Regions from separate parts of the uncultured Spongiibacter sp. genome, predicted to be linked through region 2. Evidence: predicted binding sites of a transcription regulator. Region 2 holds the regulator's gene; the other holds the start of a gene.

Region 1 (7,476 bases), on a different contig from region 2:
AACATCGTTGTAACTGAGGGTGACGGTATGCTCGGCGAGTGCGGCCGGTACCCCTGGTGAGCTGGGTACGCCAAAGGTCAGTGCTCCAGAGCCGGCTTTGATTAGCAGGGAGTCGGAATGACCGTGGTAGCAGCCTTCGAATTTGATAATTTTATCTCGCCCCGTGGCACCTCGCGCCAGGCGTATCGCGCTCATCGTTGCCTCGGTGCCAGAGTTCACCATGCGCACCATGTCCATGCCGGGAACGATGTCGCAAAGACGATCTGCCAGTCGTGTTTCTATTTCGGTGGGCGCGCCGAAGCTGAGGCCCTTTTGAATTTGTTCTGTTACCGCAGTAATCACTGAGGGGTTGGCGTGACCGAGCAGCATAGGCCCCCACGAGAGAACGTAGTCGATATAGCGTTTGCCATCGACATCAAAGACATAGGCTCCTTCTGCGCGCTCAATAAAACGCGGGGTGCCGCCAACGGCTTTGAAGGCTCTGACTGGGCTGTTTACACCGCCGGGGATGTGTTGACGGGCTTGCTGGAATAGCTGCTCTGAACGACTCATGGTAGATGCGAGAACCTCAATATTGGGCAGATAAGCGCCGGGTATTATCCCGACTTGGGGCGATTTTTCCTAGGGAAGCGCGACATCTTGTCGTCGGCTTCACTGGGTATACGGGTTTTAAAAGGGTTTGAGTACAACAAGAAATACAATAGCGAACAGCGCAATAACGGGCGCTTCGTTGAACCAGCGGTAAAACACGTGGCCACGTTGGTTCTCGTTATTCGCAAAGCGTTTTACGAGTTTGCCGCAGTATAGGTGGTAAACGATTAAGAAGGCGACAAAGGCCAGCTTAAGCCACAGCCAGCCAGCGTGCAGGTAGTAATTGGGGTTGTACGCCATCATGGCGATGCCAAAGATGACGGTCAACATCGCAAACGGGCTAACGAAGCGGTAGAGCTTTTGCTCCATGGTCGAGAGATGACGCTGGGTGGCGGCGTCTTCAGCCATGGCGTGATAAACAAACAGGCGGGGGAGGTAAAATATGCCGGCAAACCAGCAAACAACGGCAATAATATGCAGGGCTTTAAACCAGAGCATGGGGGTGGGGCTCGCTTATGTTACTCAGCAGTTGGGCGGTAGGTGGCTTTAGCATACAATAGTTGCGCGCTTATTGGGCAGTCTGGCTAGGCTGCTATCTCACTTCTCGCAATTACCCGCAGGCTTTATTGGCATGGAATACAGCATCATTGCTCGCGCTCGTCGTCGCTTGCGTTTGTGGTGGATATTGAACCGTCGTCACACTCGGCGTCAGCTCGGTACGCTGGAAGATTGGAAAATGCGTGCGGTGTTTTGGCTTGGCGCCTTAACTGTGGGGTTGGTGATACAGGGGTTCGCCTGGCTCTCTGAGGAGAGTTTTTCTCTTTTTGAGCACGCGCACTCGCAGTATCCGTATGCGTTTCTGGTGATAACGCCACTCGGCCTGATGGCGATTGTGTGGTTGATGAACCGTTTGGCCAAGGCGTCGCGAGGCAGTGGGATACCGCAGGTGCTGTTGGTGCACAAACAGAGTTATCACTGGCTTCGAGGCCCCTTCCTATCGCTGCCGGTCGCGATATTAAAAGTACTGCTAACCTGTGCCGCGTTGCTGTTGGGGGCAACAGTGGGGCGTGAGGGTCCCAGCGTACATGTTGGCGCCGCGCTAATGTATCAATTTGGCCATTGGGCAAAGTTGAAGCAAAAACAAATTGAAAGCAGCCTGATTGTGGCCGGGGGTGCCGCTGGAGTGTCTGCTGCATTTAATGCACCGTTGGCCGGTATCGTTTTTGCCATCGAAGAGCTGCAGCAGTCGATGGAGGCGCGCACGACCGGGACGTTGATTATGGCAATCATCCTCTCGGGTGTTGTCGTGCTCATGTTTGCTGGTCATTACAGTTACTTCGGCGTGCCAGATGTCACCGCCATGCCGTTTGAAGACTACCCCTTCATTATTGCTGCCAGTGTCGTCTGCGGATTACTCGGTGGTCTGTTCAGTTTCTTTTTGGTCGAAGGAAGTCGTGCGGTGGCGCCTTTGGTGCGAGCGCGACCAATGCGGGTGGCAATGGTGATTGGCGTGGTGTTGGCGCTGATGGGCTTGGTATCCGGCGGCGCGACCATGGGTAGTGGCTACGTGGAGGCAAAAGCGCTGCTGGCTCAGCAAGCGGAGGGCAGCTGGTGGACGGCGTTTGGCCGGATTCTGGCGACGATGCTTACCTATTTCAGTGGTATCCCCGGCGGGATATTTTCGCCCAGTTTAGCGGCGGGGGCGGAGTTGGGTGCATCGATGACGAGCCTCTTCCCCAATGTGCAGGCGACAGCATTGATACTCGTTGGCATGGCGAGCTATTTTGCTGGTGTGGTGCAGCGGCCAATCACCGCCTTCGTGATTGTTTTAGAGTTAACGGGGAATAATCACGATATACTACCGGCCTTAATGGTGAGTGCATTAGCGGCAACGGTCGTTTCAAAGCTGGTAATGCCGCAGCCGGTATACCACGTGCTCGCACAGGATTTAGTTCGCAGTTGGGAGCATTTGCTCAAAAGCAAGCAAGATGATGAGGTCGCTAGCAATACTTCATCGACGACAGATAAGTGAATAGGAGATAGGCCCGTGTTAAAGGTTGGGATTGTTGGTGGAACGGGGTATACCGGTGCGGAGCTGCTGCGCCTTATTGCCGCCCACCCCAATGCTGAAGTGGCAATGATTACCTCAAGGGCCGAAGACGGCGTGCCGGTTGATCAGCTCTTTCCGAGTTTGCGCGGCGTTTGCGACCTTGCCTTTTCGGTGCCCGATGTGGCAGCACTGTCTTCCTGCGACGTTGTGTTCTTCGCGACCCCCCACAACGTTGCTATGCAGTTGGTGCCGGAATTGCTTGCCGCAGGTACTCGGGTAATTGACCTGTCGGCCGACTTCCGTATCCGCGATGCTGCGTTGTGGTCGCAATGGTATAACGAAGAGCATGCCTGCCCAGAATTGCTCTCTGAGGCCGTATACGGGCTGCCAGAGAGTAACAGTGCTGCGATTAAAGATGCTCGCTTAATCGCTTGTCCAGGCTGTTACCCCACGGCAGTGGAGTTAGGGTTTTTGCCGTTGCTTGAACAGCAGCTAATTGACGATCAACGGCTTATTGCCAGTGCGGCGTCAGGCGTGAGTGGCGCTGGCCGGCAGGCGAAGGTGGATACCTTGTTTGCTGAGTTAGATGGCAGCTTTAAAGCCTATGGTGTGGCGGGGCATCGCCACTTGCCCGAGATTGAGCAAGAATTATCGGTAGCCTCGGGCAAGCCCGTGCAGTTGACCTTCACACCGCATTTGTTGCCACAAGTGCGCGGTATCCACGCTACCTTGTACTCAGAGCTGTTGGACCCCGCCGTGGGTTTGGACGAGCTGCAATTTATGTTTGAAAAGCGCTACGCCGATGCGCCCTTTGTCGACGTAATGCCGCTGGGAAGTCTGCCGCAAACAAGGACAGTGCGCGGCGTAAACACCTGCCGTATTGCGCTGCATCGCCCGCAAAACCGCAACACGCTGGTGGTACTGTCAGTGATCGACAACCTCGTAAAAGGTGCTTCGGGTCAGGCCATTCAAAATATGAACCTGATGTTCGGCTTGGATGAGTCAGCGGGCCTGGATGATGTCGCGCTGTTGCCCTAGTGTTTGGTATTCTTGACTGTTTTACTCGGATAAGAGGATAATTGTGTCCTGCCCTTTGGGTAAAAGCAGTGAGGTAAGGTATGTCAGTAGTAGAAGAGTATACGCCGTCAGTTTTGCAGTTAACGGAGCGTGCTGTGGCGAAGGTTAAGCACCTGATGGAAGAAGAGGCGAATGATGACCTCAAGCTTCGGGTGTTTGTCACCGGTGGTGGGTGCTCTGGTTTTCAATACGGTTTTACCTTCGACGAGTTGGCAGAGGAAGACGATACGCTGGTTGAGAAAGAGGGTGTTGTCGTCCTGGTCGACCCGCTTAGTTATCAGTATATTGAAGGTGCTGAGCTGGACTATACCGAAGGCTTGGAAGGCTCGCGTTTTGTTGTTAGCAACCCAAATGCCAGTACCACCTGTGGTTGTGGTTCGTCCTTTTCTATTTAACTCTCGTCTGAGTAAATCTGCGCTGACGCGCATTTAAGATACTGGCGCCAGTCAGTATTTTTTTATGCAATCGCTAAATTCCCTTATTTTTAGTAAGGCTTAATCTAGATCAAGAGTCGCCCTCAGAAAATTCGTTCTAATGGAACCCAGAACGAAGATAACTCCTCATGAGGATGACGATATGAAACAGATGAAAGCATGGGTTCCCCTTCTTCTCGGTAGCTTGGTAGCGCCAATTGCCGCACACAGTTTCGAAGCTGGTGATTGGGTGGTGCGTGGTGGTGTTACCACGACTGACCCGCGGGAAAGTAGCGATAATATCGTTGCGAATGGAAGCCCAATGGCCGCGAAAGTGGGCCTGGACAGCGACACGCAGCTGGGTATTACCGCCGAGTATATGCTGGATGCGAACTGGGGGGTCGAGTTGTTAGCGGCAACACCGTTCGAACATACGGCGACAGGTCGCGGTGCGTTAGCCGGTGTTGATATCGCTACCTTCAAACATTTGCCACCCACCTTGAGCATGGTTTATCACTTTGCATCGGTGAACGGCTTTCAACCCTACGCGGGTGTGGGTTTGAACTATACAGTGCTGTTTGACGAGGACCTGACGTCTGAATTCGAAAGCGCGGTAGACAAGGGCAGTATCGACCTTGAAGACTCATTCGGTATTGCCTTGCAAGTGGGTGCTGACTACCACGTGAACGAGCGTTGGTTGGTGAATGCGTCGGCGCGTTGGCTCGACCTGGAAACTGAGGCCGAAATTCGCACTGACGGTGGCAGTAAGTTCACCGCAGATATCGATGTGGATCCAATGGTTTACACCATTAGCGTGGGTTACAAATTTTAAACGCTAACTTAGCCGGGGTAGATAGCCCCTAGTATGCGGGCGCCTTTGGCGCCCGTTACGCTTGGCACATTGCCGGGCTTGCCGTTGAGCGCGGCATAGGCCAACCACGCAAATGCGGCAGACTCTACTGCGTTGGCCGGAATGCCGAGAGCATCTGTCTTTTCAACGACCATCTCTGATAGTTTTTCTTCAAGCCGCTGCCGCAATGCGCCGTTATATGCTCCTCCGCCACAAAGAAATAGCGATACCTCGCCCTCCAAGTTTTCAGCTTTAATTGCATCGCTCAATGTTACCGCTGTTGCTTCAAGCAGCGTTGCCTGAACGTCGTTGTCGGGTATTGGCGGGAGTGTATTTAGCAGCGCCTTCAGGGTGGCAAGGTTGTAGTGCTCTCGGCCGGTGCTTTTGGGGCCGGTTTGCCGATAATAGGGGTTGTCGAGTAGCTTCTCGAGTAAGCCGGTCTCTACGGTTCCGCTTCGGGCCCAGTCGCCATCGCGGTCGTACTCGCTATTCCTGCGATGTTGAATCCAGCTGTCCATAAGGACATTGCCAGGGCCGGTATCATAGCCGTTAACGCTGCCGTTCTTGTGCAATACAGTGATGTTGGCCATACCGCCGATATTTGCGATCACCCGATTGCTGCCCGCGCGGGAGAAGACGGCCGCATGGAAGGCGGGGACGAGCGGTGCACCTTGGCCGCCAGCGGCGATATCGCGGCGACGGAAGTCGGCAATGGTGGTTATGCCGGTCTCCTCGGCAATTGTGTTTGGGTCGCCAATCTGCAGTGTATATGCCTGCTCGACAGGCCTTTGCGGGCTTGTGGGGCGGTGCCGTATTGTTTGGCCGTGGGAGCCGATGGCGGCGATCTGTTGAGCGTTTAAGCTTTGGGAGCGCAGAAACTGATTCACCGCTTGCGCAAGGGCGAGGGCAAGCTCGCGATCGGCTTGGCCCATTCGCTCAATTTCGTTGTCGCCAGCACTGCACAGTGCGAGTAGAGCGTTGCGAAGCGCACTGGGCAGTGGTGCCTCGGCGGCGGCAAGTAGTTCGCACTGGTTCGCGGTGTCAATCAGGGCAATGTCTATTGCATCGAGGCTGGTGCCACACATCAGCCCAATATATAGCGAGCTGCTCACCCTTCGGAGCCGGGGCTGTTGTAGTTGCGCTGTGCGGCATAGGTGCGCAGCTGTAACTGCAGACCGCTGATCTGTTGTAAAAAGTCCGGCATATCGTTACGCCCGACGCGAGTGGGCGGCGGCAGTTTGTCGACGATCGTGGCGGGGTTGCGATGCACGCCATTCATCAGGAATTCGTAGTGCAAGTGTGGCCCCGTGGCATAGCCTGTTGAGCCTACCCAGCCAATAGTCTCCCGCTGGCGAACTCGTTCTCCGCGAGACACGGCGCGCTTGTGCAGGTGGAGGTATTTGGTCACGTAAGCTTCGCCGTGTTTGATAAAAACGTAGTTGCCGTTTGCTCTTGAGTAGCCGGCCTCCAGCACTCTGCCATCGCCTGCCGCATATACCGGCGTGCCGCGGGGGGCTGCGTAGTCAACGCCTCGGTGCGGGCGTACCGTTTTAAAGACGGGGTGAAGGCGTTTGGGGTCAAAGCGGGAGCTGATGCGGGTAAAATCGAGTGGGGCTCGCAAAAACGCCTTGCGCATGCTCTCGCCGCTTTCCGAGAAGTAGTCGATCTCGCCCTGTTTGTTCACATAGCGGTACGCTTGGAAGGAGTCGCCGCGATTAAAGTACTGGGCCGCGAGGATTTGGCCGCTGCCAAGGTGTTCTCCATTGAGGTAGAGCTCCTCATAGATGACGATGAAATAATCGTTCTTCCGCACATCGTAGACGAAGTCCAGAACCCCGCCAAAAATATTGGCAAGCTCCATGATGATGCTCTGGCTGACGCCGGCTTCTTGCGCTGCTTTATATAGAGAGCTGGTAATGGTCGCACTCGCGACGCGTTGTCGAACCTCTGGGGTTTCGCTGACTTCTGTCGTAGAAAAGCCGGTTACGCCGCGCTCATATATCAGGCTGTTGAGCTTATCAACTTGCAGGCTCATCGCGTCCAGCTTGCCTTGGTCGCTAATCTGAAAGCCGAGTTTCTGGCCGGGGCGAATGCGATTCAATGCCTTGGTTTTCTTAGCGGTGCTTATCAGCTCGTGTAGGTCTTGCGGGCTCAGCTTGGCGCGATTGAAAATGCTTGAGAGCGAGTCGCCTGGCCGAACCTCGATCTCCAGCCACTCGCGCTGCGGTTCTATGGGTGAGAGGGGGTCCGGTTCCTGTTCGCTCGGGCTGATCGGCGTGAGTTCCAGGTTAAGAGGAATCGCTGTGCGTTTGGCCTCGGCATTTTCTCCGGGCAGCATCAGCAGGGAGATCCCCAAGGCGATCAGCGTTGACGCGGCAATAGCTAAATGCCGCCGTGGGAAGCGAGGGCCTTCCCGGAAGGCTGTGTGTCGTTTTTTTTGGCGGTCAAGCATCGTGGTTCCGGGTAAATGTCATTTGGCGTTTTTTTGACCATTA
Region 2 (7,476 bases):
CGATCTACACCGCGACCAAGGCAGCGGCGCAGGCGATTACGGAAAACCTGCATTTTCAGTTGCAGGCCCAGCAATCGCCGGTGAAGGTCAATGCCCTGTTTCCCGGCCCACATGTGGTGAATACCGGCATCTTTAACTCTGAACGCAATCGTCCTGAGGATTTGCCCGTCGACCCGAATAAACCCGATTCTGGTATTCACTCGGTCGATGATATGAAGGCGATCATGGCGCAATACGATATGGAGTTGAAAACCACCGAGCCGGAAGAAGTTGCTGCGTTTGCGCTCAACGGGCTGCGCGAAGACAAGTTTTGGATTACCCCAATGTCGGAGAAGTCCCGGGCTGCCTTTATTGAGCGCACCCAGGGCATTCTCAATGGCGTAACGCCAACGCCGCCCAACGTACTGTAGGAGGCATTCGCTTGACGGACCGGCTTACGCTACCATTCGACGCTTTGACAGAGATGGGAGAATCATCGGTGCCAGCGAGTCAGCTTGGTCGGCGAGAGCGCAAAAAAAAGGCCGTGCGCGAGACCATTCGTAAAGAGACATTGCGCTTGATCGGCCGCCATGGGGTAGACGGGCTGACCATCGATGCGATCTGTGATTGCGTGGATATCGCCAAGAAAACCTTTTACAACTACTACGCGACCAAACACGACTTAATGGTGGAGCTGTGTCAGGAGGAGTTGCTGCAACGCACCGATCAATTGATTGACGATGTGCTGGCCAGCGGTAAATCTTTTGAGCAACAGCTCGGTCACATCATTGAGGTGTTTATCAATCGCGAGCAGTTGGCGGGCGGTATCGAACGTGAGCTGATCGCCTATTCAGTCGGCGCAATGTCGGCGAATATTAGCCAGGGCGCGGGGCAGCTGGCCTTTATTAACAGTAGCTTCCTGCGTTTGTATGAGCACAATCGCCAGGCCTTAAAGCCGGAGCTGAGTCCGGCTTTCTGTGCGGAAATGACCGTGGGCATGTTCAATGCCATCACGCTGAACTGGGTGCACGATGAAAATTACGATTCAGAAACCCGTTATCGTCAATTACTCGCCTTTATAAAAAGCAGCATGCTTGCCTGAAAGCGCCGCTGTGCTGGCATCGGTAGACCGATGTCAGCACTTTTCTTTTCCCGCCTTACCAATCAGTAATCATTTCTCCGCTGCTCTCGCTTGACCGAAATAGGGAAACCGTATACTTTTTTTACATCACGGTTACCTTTTTGAGAGAAGGGTCAGGAGGGAGAATGAATAATAGATATAAGAAGCCCATCCCATGCGGCTGGTTTGCCATTGAGTACAGCAAAGAGCTCGCCCCTAAGGATGTGAAGCCGCTGAAGTATTTCGGCCGGGACCTGGTGCTGTTTCGCACGGAATCGGGTGAGGCAGTATTGCTAGACGCCCACTGCCCGCACTTGGGTGCCCACCTGGGGCACGGTGGTCAGGTAAAGGGGGAGAGCATCGCTTGTCCCTTCCACGCCTGGGAATTTAATGGCGAGGGCTTTTGTACCAAGGTGCCCTACGCGAAAAATATGCCGCCTAAAGTCGACGGCAAGCAGGCAATTGGCAACTACCCTGTGGTGGAGCTGAATCAAATGATTTGGGCCTGGTATCACCCCCAAGGGGTGGCGCCGCTGTGGGAAGTTGAGCGCCACGCCGAGCTGCACTCCGACGAGTGGACGGAGATGGATGTCTTCGATTGGCAGATTAACTCGATCATTCAGGAGACCGGTGAAAATGCCGTGGACATCGCGCATTTTGTGACCGTTCATGAGTCTCCGGAAATGCCGGATGGTCACGTCACCATCGACGGTTACAAACGCAGCACGCTGATGGACAGTCTACAGCACGCCATCGATGAAGAGGGTAATGTAGACCTGAGTGGCGAGAACTATGACCAGGGGCGCCTGGAAACCTATTCATTTGGCCCGGGACAAACCTACCAAAAATTCTCTCGCATGTTCGATATTGTCATGATGGGCACCATCACACCTATCGACGACCAGAACATTCACATGCGCTTTAACTTCTCTATGCCTAAACAGCAGAGTGGTGAGCACACCCTATACGCCAATGCCTTCCGCGACGAGATCGTTCGCCAAGTCGGTCAGGATATCCCTATCTGGGAAAACAAAGTGTATCTGGAGCACCCCACGCTGTGTGATGGCGACGGCCCGATCGCAAAATACCGTAAGTGGTTTGAGCAATTTTACGCGGCGTAGATCGCGGTGCTCAACCCGTCCCAAAACCATAATAACGAGGAATAACTACCATGACTGACTCCAACGCCCCTATGGGTAAGCCCGGCGATATTCTCAACTGGCCGATGCTAAAAATTCGCTATAAAACGGACGCTGAGGCGATAGCGAAACTTTTACCGCCCGGTATTGAGCCAGGTAAAGAACCGGGCGTGACCATTACCATTTATAACTTCCCGGTATTAAATGAGCCCGAGTATGGTTGCGTGGTGAATGTTGACGCTAACTACAATGGCATTGAAGGTGAGTACACTCTGGGTATTGCCATTGATCAGGAGGCGGCAATTTACGGTAGTCACGAGCGCTGGGGGCAGCCGAAGTATTACGGAGAGACCCAGTACTTCCGCTTGATGGACTATGTATCAGCAAAGGTGAGCCACCGCGGATATACCTTTCTGGAGTTTAAGGGGCAGGTGACCGGTGAGGGCGAGATTCCCCCGGAGCACGAAACGAATGAGTGGTGGATAAAGCACCTGCGCGGTGTGGATATGGAAAACCCCAGCTGGGACTTCCCACCTCACGTTGTGCGTGTTTACGCAAAATACGGCACGGCGCATATCGAGAAATTGCAGGGCCAGGTCACGCTAAATGACAGCCCTTGGGACCCTCTGGCCAGCAAACTGCCTATGCGAACGGAAGCAGAGACATGGCTGTGGACGCCGATTTTCCTCGACCGCCGCATCACGCTCGAAGGCCCGCTGGACCCCGAGGGCTTTATGCCCTTTGCCGACACCATCGGTGGCTCTCGCTGGCCCGGTGAAAATGGTGGCCCCAAACAGTCCTAGAATCACCCTCGCCGGGTATCACCGCCCGGCTTTTTTCCGCTTTTCTGTGAGCTTGTCGCGCCGATAAGCTGATCTCCCTCATTGCTGTTGATTCAGGTCAATGGGAATGGCGTTGCCGCATATTATGATGCCTTGGCTAGAATAATATGGAGCGGGCCATGCATCCCATTTTTTTGCAGTTGGAAACGGATCATCAGCGCATGCAGCGAATGCTGTATGACCTCAATCATCAGATTGAGAGCTACTTTGGCTTACATGATGCGCCGGCTGATGTCGACGCAATGATGCGTTGCCTGGATTACATCCAGATTTACCCCGAAGTATGGCACCACCCTGTTGAAGATATCATTTTCAGGCAGCTACTCACCAAGCCCGGAGTGAATCACTATGCCGTGGAAAATGTGTTGCGAGACCACGGCATGCTGGAGGCCCTTAGTGATCAGCTGTCGTTGATATTTTCTGAATTACGGCTGAGTGAAAAGCCCGTGCGGCCGGCAATTATTCGCTTAAGTAAGCATTATCACAGTCGTCAGATATCGCACATTCATGAAGAGCGAGGCATCTTTCAGATGGCTGGAGAGTTGTTTGGCGACGCTGATTGGCAGGCGATTGAGCGCGAGATAGATGCCGTCATCGGGCCGGTTGGTCAGCACGAGCGAGATGATTATCTATCGACATTTAAGCCTGAGCACGCGTCTTACTCTGGTGCATTCAAACAGTAGTATTGAAGGGAATATACATGCCGACTGCGATCGCAAGAGAATTTGATAACGCCACTGATATGGTGCGCCGCTATGCAGTACAGGGGCCGCGCTACACGTCGTACCCTACGGCACTGAACTTTAGCGAAGCGTTTACCGATCGCGATTATGTGCGCTTTCTTGACGATGCAAGAAATAGCCCATCGCCGCTGTCCTTATATGTGCACATTCCGTTTTGTCGAAGCCTCTGCTACTACTGTGCATGCAATAAAATTATTACCAAAGACCCGCGAGCAAGTCGTCGTTATCTGGACCACTTAAACAGAGAGCTACAGCTCCTGTCGCGGCATGTGGGTGTGTCCCGCCGTGTAAGTCAGCTTCACCTCGGGGGTGGAACACCCAATTACCTAGACAAAGCGGAAATGACCGAGCTCGTGCATCAACTTGCCAGTCACTTCAATCTCGATGACAGTGACGACCGGGAATTTTCCATCGAGTTGGATCCGCGTTGCGTCGATGAGGATTATTTGGCCTTGCTTAAAGGCTTGGGTTTTAACCGTGTCAGCTTTGGTGTGCAAGATACGAACCCCGATGTGCAGCAGGCCATTAATCGCGTACAGAGTGAAGATATGATCGCCGAGCTGGTGTCATTGGCGCGGCGTTTTAAATTTAGATCGGTGAGTGCAGATTTAATATACGGCCTGCCACTACAGACCGAGGAAAGTTTTAAAGCGACGCTGGACGCGTTAATTGCGATGTCGCCAGATAGAATTGCCATCTACCATTATGCCCATATGCCACAGCGTTTTAAATGGCAAAAGTCGATGGATAGATACCCAATGCCGGATAGCGAAGAGAAACTGAAAATTTTTGCTCTGGCGAGTCAGCGATTGCAAGCTGCGGGGTATTTGCATATTGGTATGGATCATTTTGTTAAGCCCAATGACGAGCTGGCCATTTATCAGCAGCAGGGTCGTCTGCAGCGAAATTTCCAGGGCTATTCGACCTGCCATTCACCCGATGTACTCGGAATGGGGGTGTCGGCGATAAGCTCTTTGGGACGCTGCTATGCGCAGAATGAGAAGGATCTCGAAGCCTACTACGCCGAGATTGAAGCCGGGCGATTGCCGGTGACTCGCGGGTTAGAGCTTTCAGCAGAAGATATGCTTCGTCGCTACGTTATTATGCAGTTGGCCTGTAACTTAAAGCTGGACTTTAAGGAGTTGCACGGTCGCTATCAGGTCAGCTTTAGAGAAAAGTTTGCTGACGTCCTGCCGTCGCTAGAAGAATCTCACAATTCAGGCGTGTTGTTACTCAGTGGTGAGGGGATAAAAATAACGGAAGCTGGGCGGGCGGTTTTGCGAAATGTTTGCATGTTATTTGATGAAAGTTTGTCTCTGCACCGCGGAGCGTATTCCAAAACCTTGTAGCGGTTTACAGGCTTTTGGCGCGCTATTTTATTGTGTAGTAACTTTATCGCGACTACGCCGAAAGTAGACTTGACCCACCCGGAGATAAGGCGTTCAATGGCGGCAGTAATCACCCCCCGACATGTGTAAGGAGACCACATGCGACGCGCGGAAGCCCCCAAAGCCTGCCCACACAACCCTGCTGTTAGCTGTAACAATTGTCGACTGAGTGGCATCTGCTTGCCGCTGGCTTTGGAAAGCGATGAAATTGTAAAGCTGGACAATATTGTGCAGCGCGGTCGCCCCCTGCCAAAGAGCCGTCATATTTTCAGAGAAGGTGATGCGTTTACGTCTGTATTTGCCGTGCGCTCTGGTGCTGTAAAAACATATAGCATTACCGATGCTGGAGAGGAGCAGGTCACCGGTTTTTATTTTCCGGGTGAAGTTGTTGGCTTGGATGGTATTGGTCAAAACCGCTACGCGAGTTCCGCTGTTTCATTAGAGGTGTCGGCGATTTGTGAAATTCCTTTTTCGCAGATCGAAGATCTCAGCGGCCAGTTGCCCAATCTTCAACGACACTTTTTTAAGCTGTTGAGTAGCGAGATCGTTGATGATCAGCGACACATTACCTTGCTCAGCAAAAATACGGCTGACGAGCGTGTTGCATCGCTGTTAGTGAGCATCTCTGCTCGCCAGGCGCGCCGTAAATTGTCGGCATCCGCTTTTAGATTGCCGATGTCGCGTGCGGATATTGCCAGCTTTCTGGGGCTCACCGTCGAGACCGTAAGCCGCGTTCTCAGCCGTTTTGCAAAACAAGACTTAATTCGAATCGACAATAAGGAAATTAGCGATCTCGATGTCGAAGGCCTTAAGGCAGCTGCAAACCTTCAGCCGTAATTGTGGCTGTCATTGTGCCGTAGTGGCACAGGCTTGACTCAGATCAACCGGATCCGTCCGTTGGGCGGTAAACTTTCAATAAATCTCCCCGGAAAGAGTGAGTAGGCCGTGAGTGCAATAATTAGCAATCCCCTAGGTTTTTTGTTCAGTCCCCGTAAGCAGTGGCGTATGGTTGCCGATGCCGGCGATGAGGGTTTGGCTGCCAAGCTGCTGTACCCCATCATTCTTGCCATCGGGCCATGCGTTGCGTGGTACTACGGTGCCAGCCAAGTGGGTTGGACGGTGGGCGATGGCGAGGTGGTGCGCCTGACGCAGGCGAGTGCTCTGCAGATTGTCATTGCCTTCTATTTTGCGATGTTGGGCTCGTTGGCGGTGATCGGTTATTTCGTTCACTGGATGTCCGAGACCTATGGCGCTTCCTCGTCGGTGCTCAAGGGCATCGTCTTATCTGGATACACGGCAACTCCGCTGTTCATTGCGGGGCTTTGCGGTTTCTTTCCTCTTTTCTGGTTTGATCTGACCCTGGGTATTCTGGCCTTGGGTTGGTCTGTATACCTGCTGTATTTAGGTATTCCGCTGGCGATGGGAATTCCTGAAGAGCGCGGCTTTTTGTACGCCTCGGCGGTAGTCGCAATCTGTATGGTGATATTTATGGCGCTAATGGGCGCGGTGGTTATTCTCTGGGATATGGGAATGACACCGGTGTTCACTGATTAGCGGCATAAATTAGTCGGTAGGAAGGTAAATTTTCTGCGGCATAGTGTCGCAGGCCTGTTTAGCTTTCTGTTGATCTGGGTCAGCATTGCGGCCCCCACCTGCTGGGACAATACCCACCTCCATCATGTCTGCCCGAACGGCGCTTGTTGCCGGTTCGCGCATAGTCCACCTGAGGTTCGTGAACTGTCATGACATCTTCGCAAGAACATCCAACTTACAACTACAAAGTGGTGCGGCAATTCACCATTATGACTGTGATATGGGGCATCGTCGGAATGACCGTCGGCGTTCTCATCGCAGCGCAATTGGTTTGGCCGCAACTCAACTTCGACACGCCCTGGCTCAGTTTTGGGCGATTGCGACCCCTGCATACTAACGCGGTTATATTTGCGTTTGGTGGCTGTGCGCTGATGGGGTCTTCGCTGTTTGTGGTGCAGCGCACCTGTCAAACGGCGCTACTGTCGGACCGCCTCGCGGCATTCGTCTTCTGGGGGTGGCAGCTGGTCATCTTGCTGGCAGCGATTACGCTTCCCATGGGGCTTACCTCCGCTAAGGAGTATGCCGAGCTTGAATGGCCAATAGATGTGCTTATCGCCGTAGTTTGGGTGGCCTATGCGGTACTCTTTTTCGGCACGATCATGCGTCGGAAGATGTCGCATATTTATGTGGCGAACTGGTTCTACGGCGCGTTTATCGTGACCATTGCGGTGC

What was found. The regulator FNR, encoded in region 2, switches genes on or off when oxygen is low (the NO sensors DNR and NnrR bind a similar motif). The targets are predictions, from matches to a motif close to TTGATNNNNATCAA.
Region 1: a site for FNR is predicted at 4,213-4,226, ahead of ABNS66_RS04555 (OmpW family outer membrane protein). Genes of this name have one in related genera too.

What each region holds. Positions count from the first base shown of each region.
Region 1 covers NZ_CAXGPO010000005.1:135,634-143,109, forward strand. The annotation lists gene hemL (glutamate-1-semialdehyde 2,1-aminomutase) at 1-552, opposite strand, end outside; gene hemJ (protoporphyrinogen oxidase HemJ) at 670-1,089, opposite strand; gene ABNS66_RS04540 (chloride channel protein) at 1,223-2,623, shown strand; gene argC (N-acetyl-gamma-glutamyl-phosphate reductase) at 2,639-3,679, shown strand; gene erpA (iron-sulfur cluster insertion protein ErpA) at 3,760-4,113, shown strand; gene ABNS66_RS04555 (OmpW family outer membrane protein) at 4,295-4,963, shown strand; gene ABNS66_RS04560 (anhydro-N-acetylmuramic acid kinase) at 4,972-6,093, opposite strand; gene ABNS66_RS04565 (peptidoglycan DD-metalloendopeptidase family protein) at 6,090-7,433, opposite strand.
Region 2 covers NZ_CAXGPO010000010.1:101,709-109,184, forward strand. The annotation lists gene ABNS66_RS07165 (SDR family NAD(P)-dependent oxidoreductase) at 1-410, shown strand, start outside; gene ABNS66_RS07170 (TetR family transcriptional regulator) at 479-1,081, shown strand; gene ABNS66_RS07175 (Rieske 2Fe-2S domain-containing protein) at 1,246-2,220, shown strand; gene ABNS66_RS07180 (acetoacetate decarboxylase family protein) at 2,271-3,041, shown strand; gene ABNS66_RS07185 (hypothetical protein) at 3,200-3,763, shown strand; gene hemN (oxygen-independent coproporphyrinogen III oxidase) at 3,781-5,172, shown strand; gene fnr (fumarate/nitrate reduction transcriptional regulator Fnr) at 5,311-6,048, shown strand; gene ABNS66_RS07200 (Yip1 family protein) at 6,157-6,765, shown strand; partial or broken gene ABNS66_RS07205 (cbb3-type cytochrome c oxidase subunit I) at 6,954-7,476, shown strand, end outside.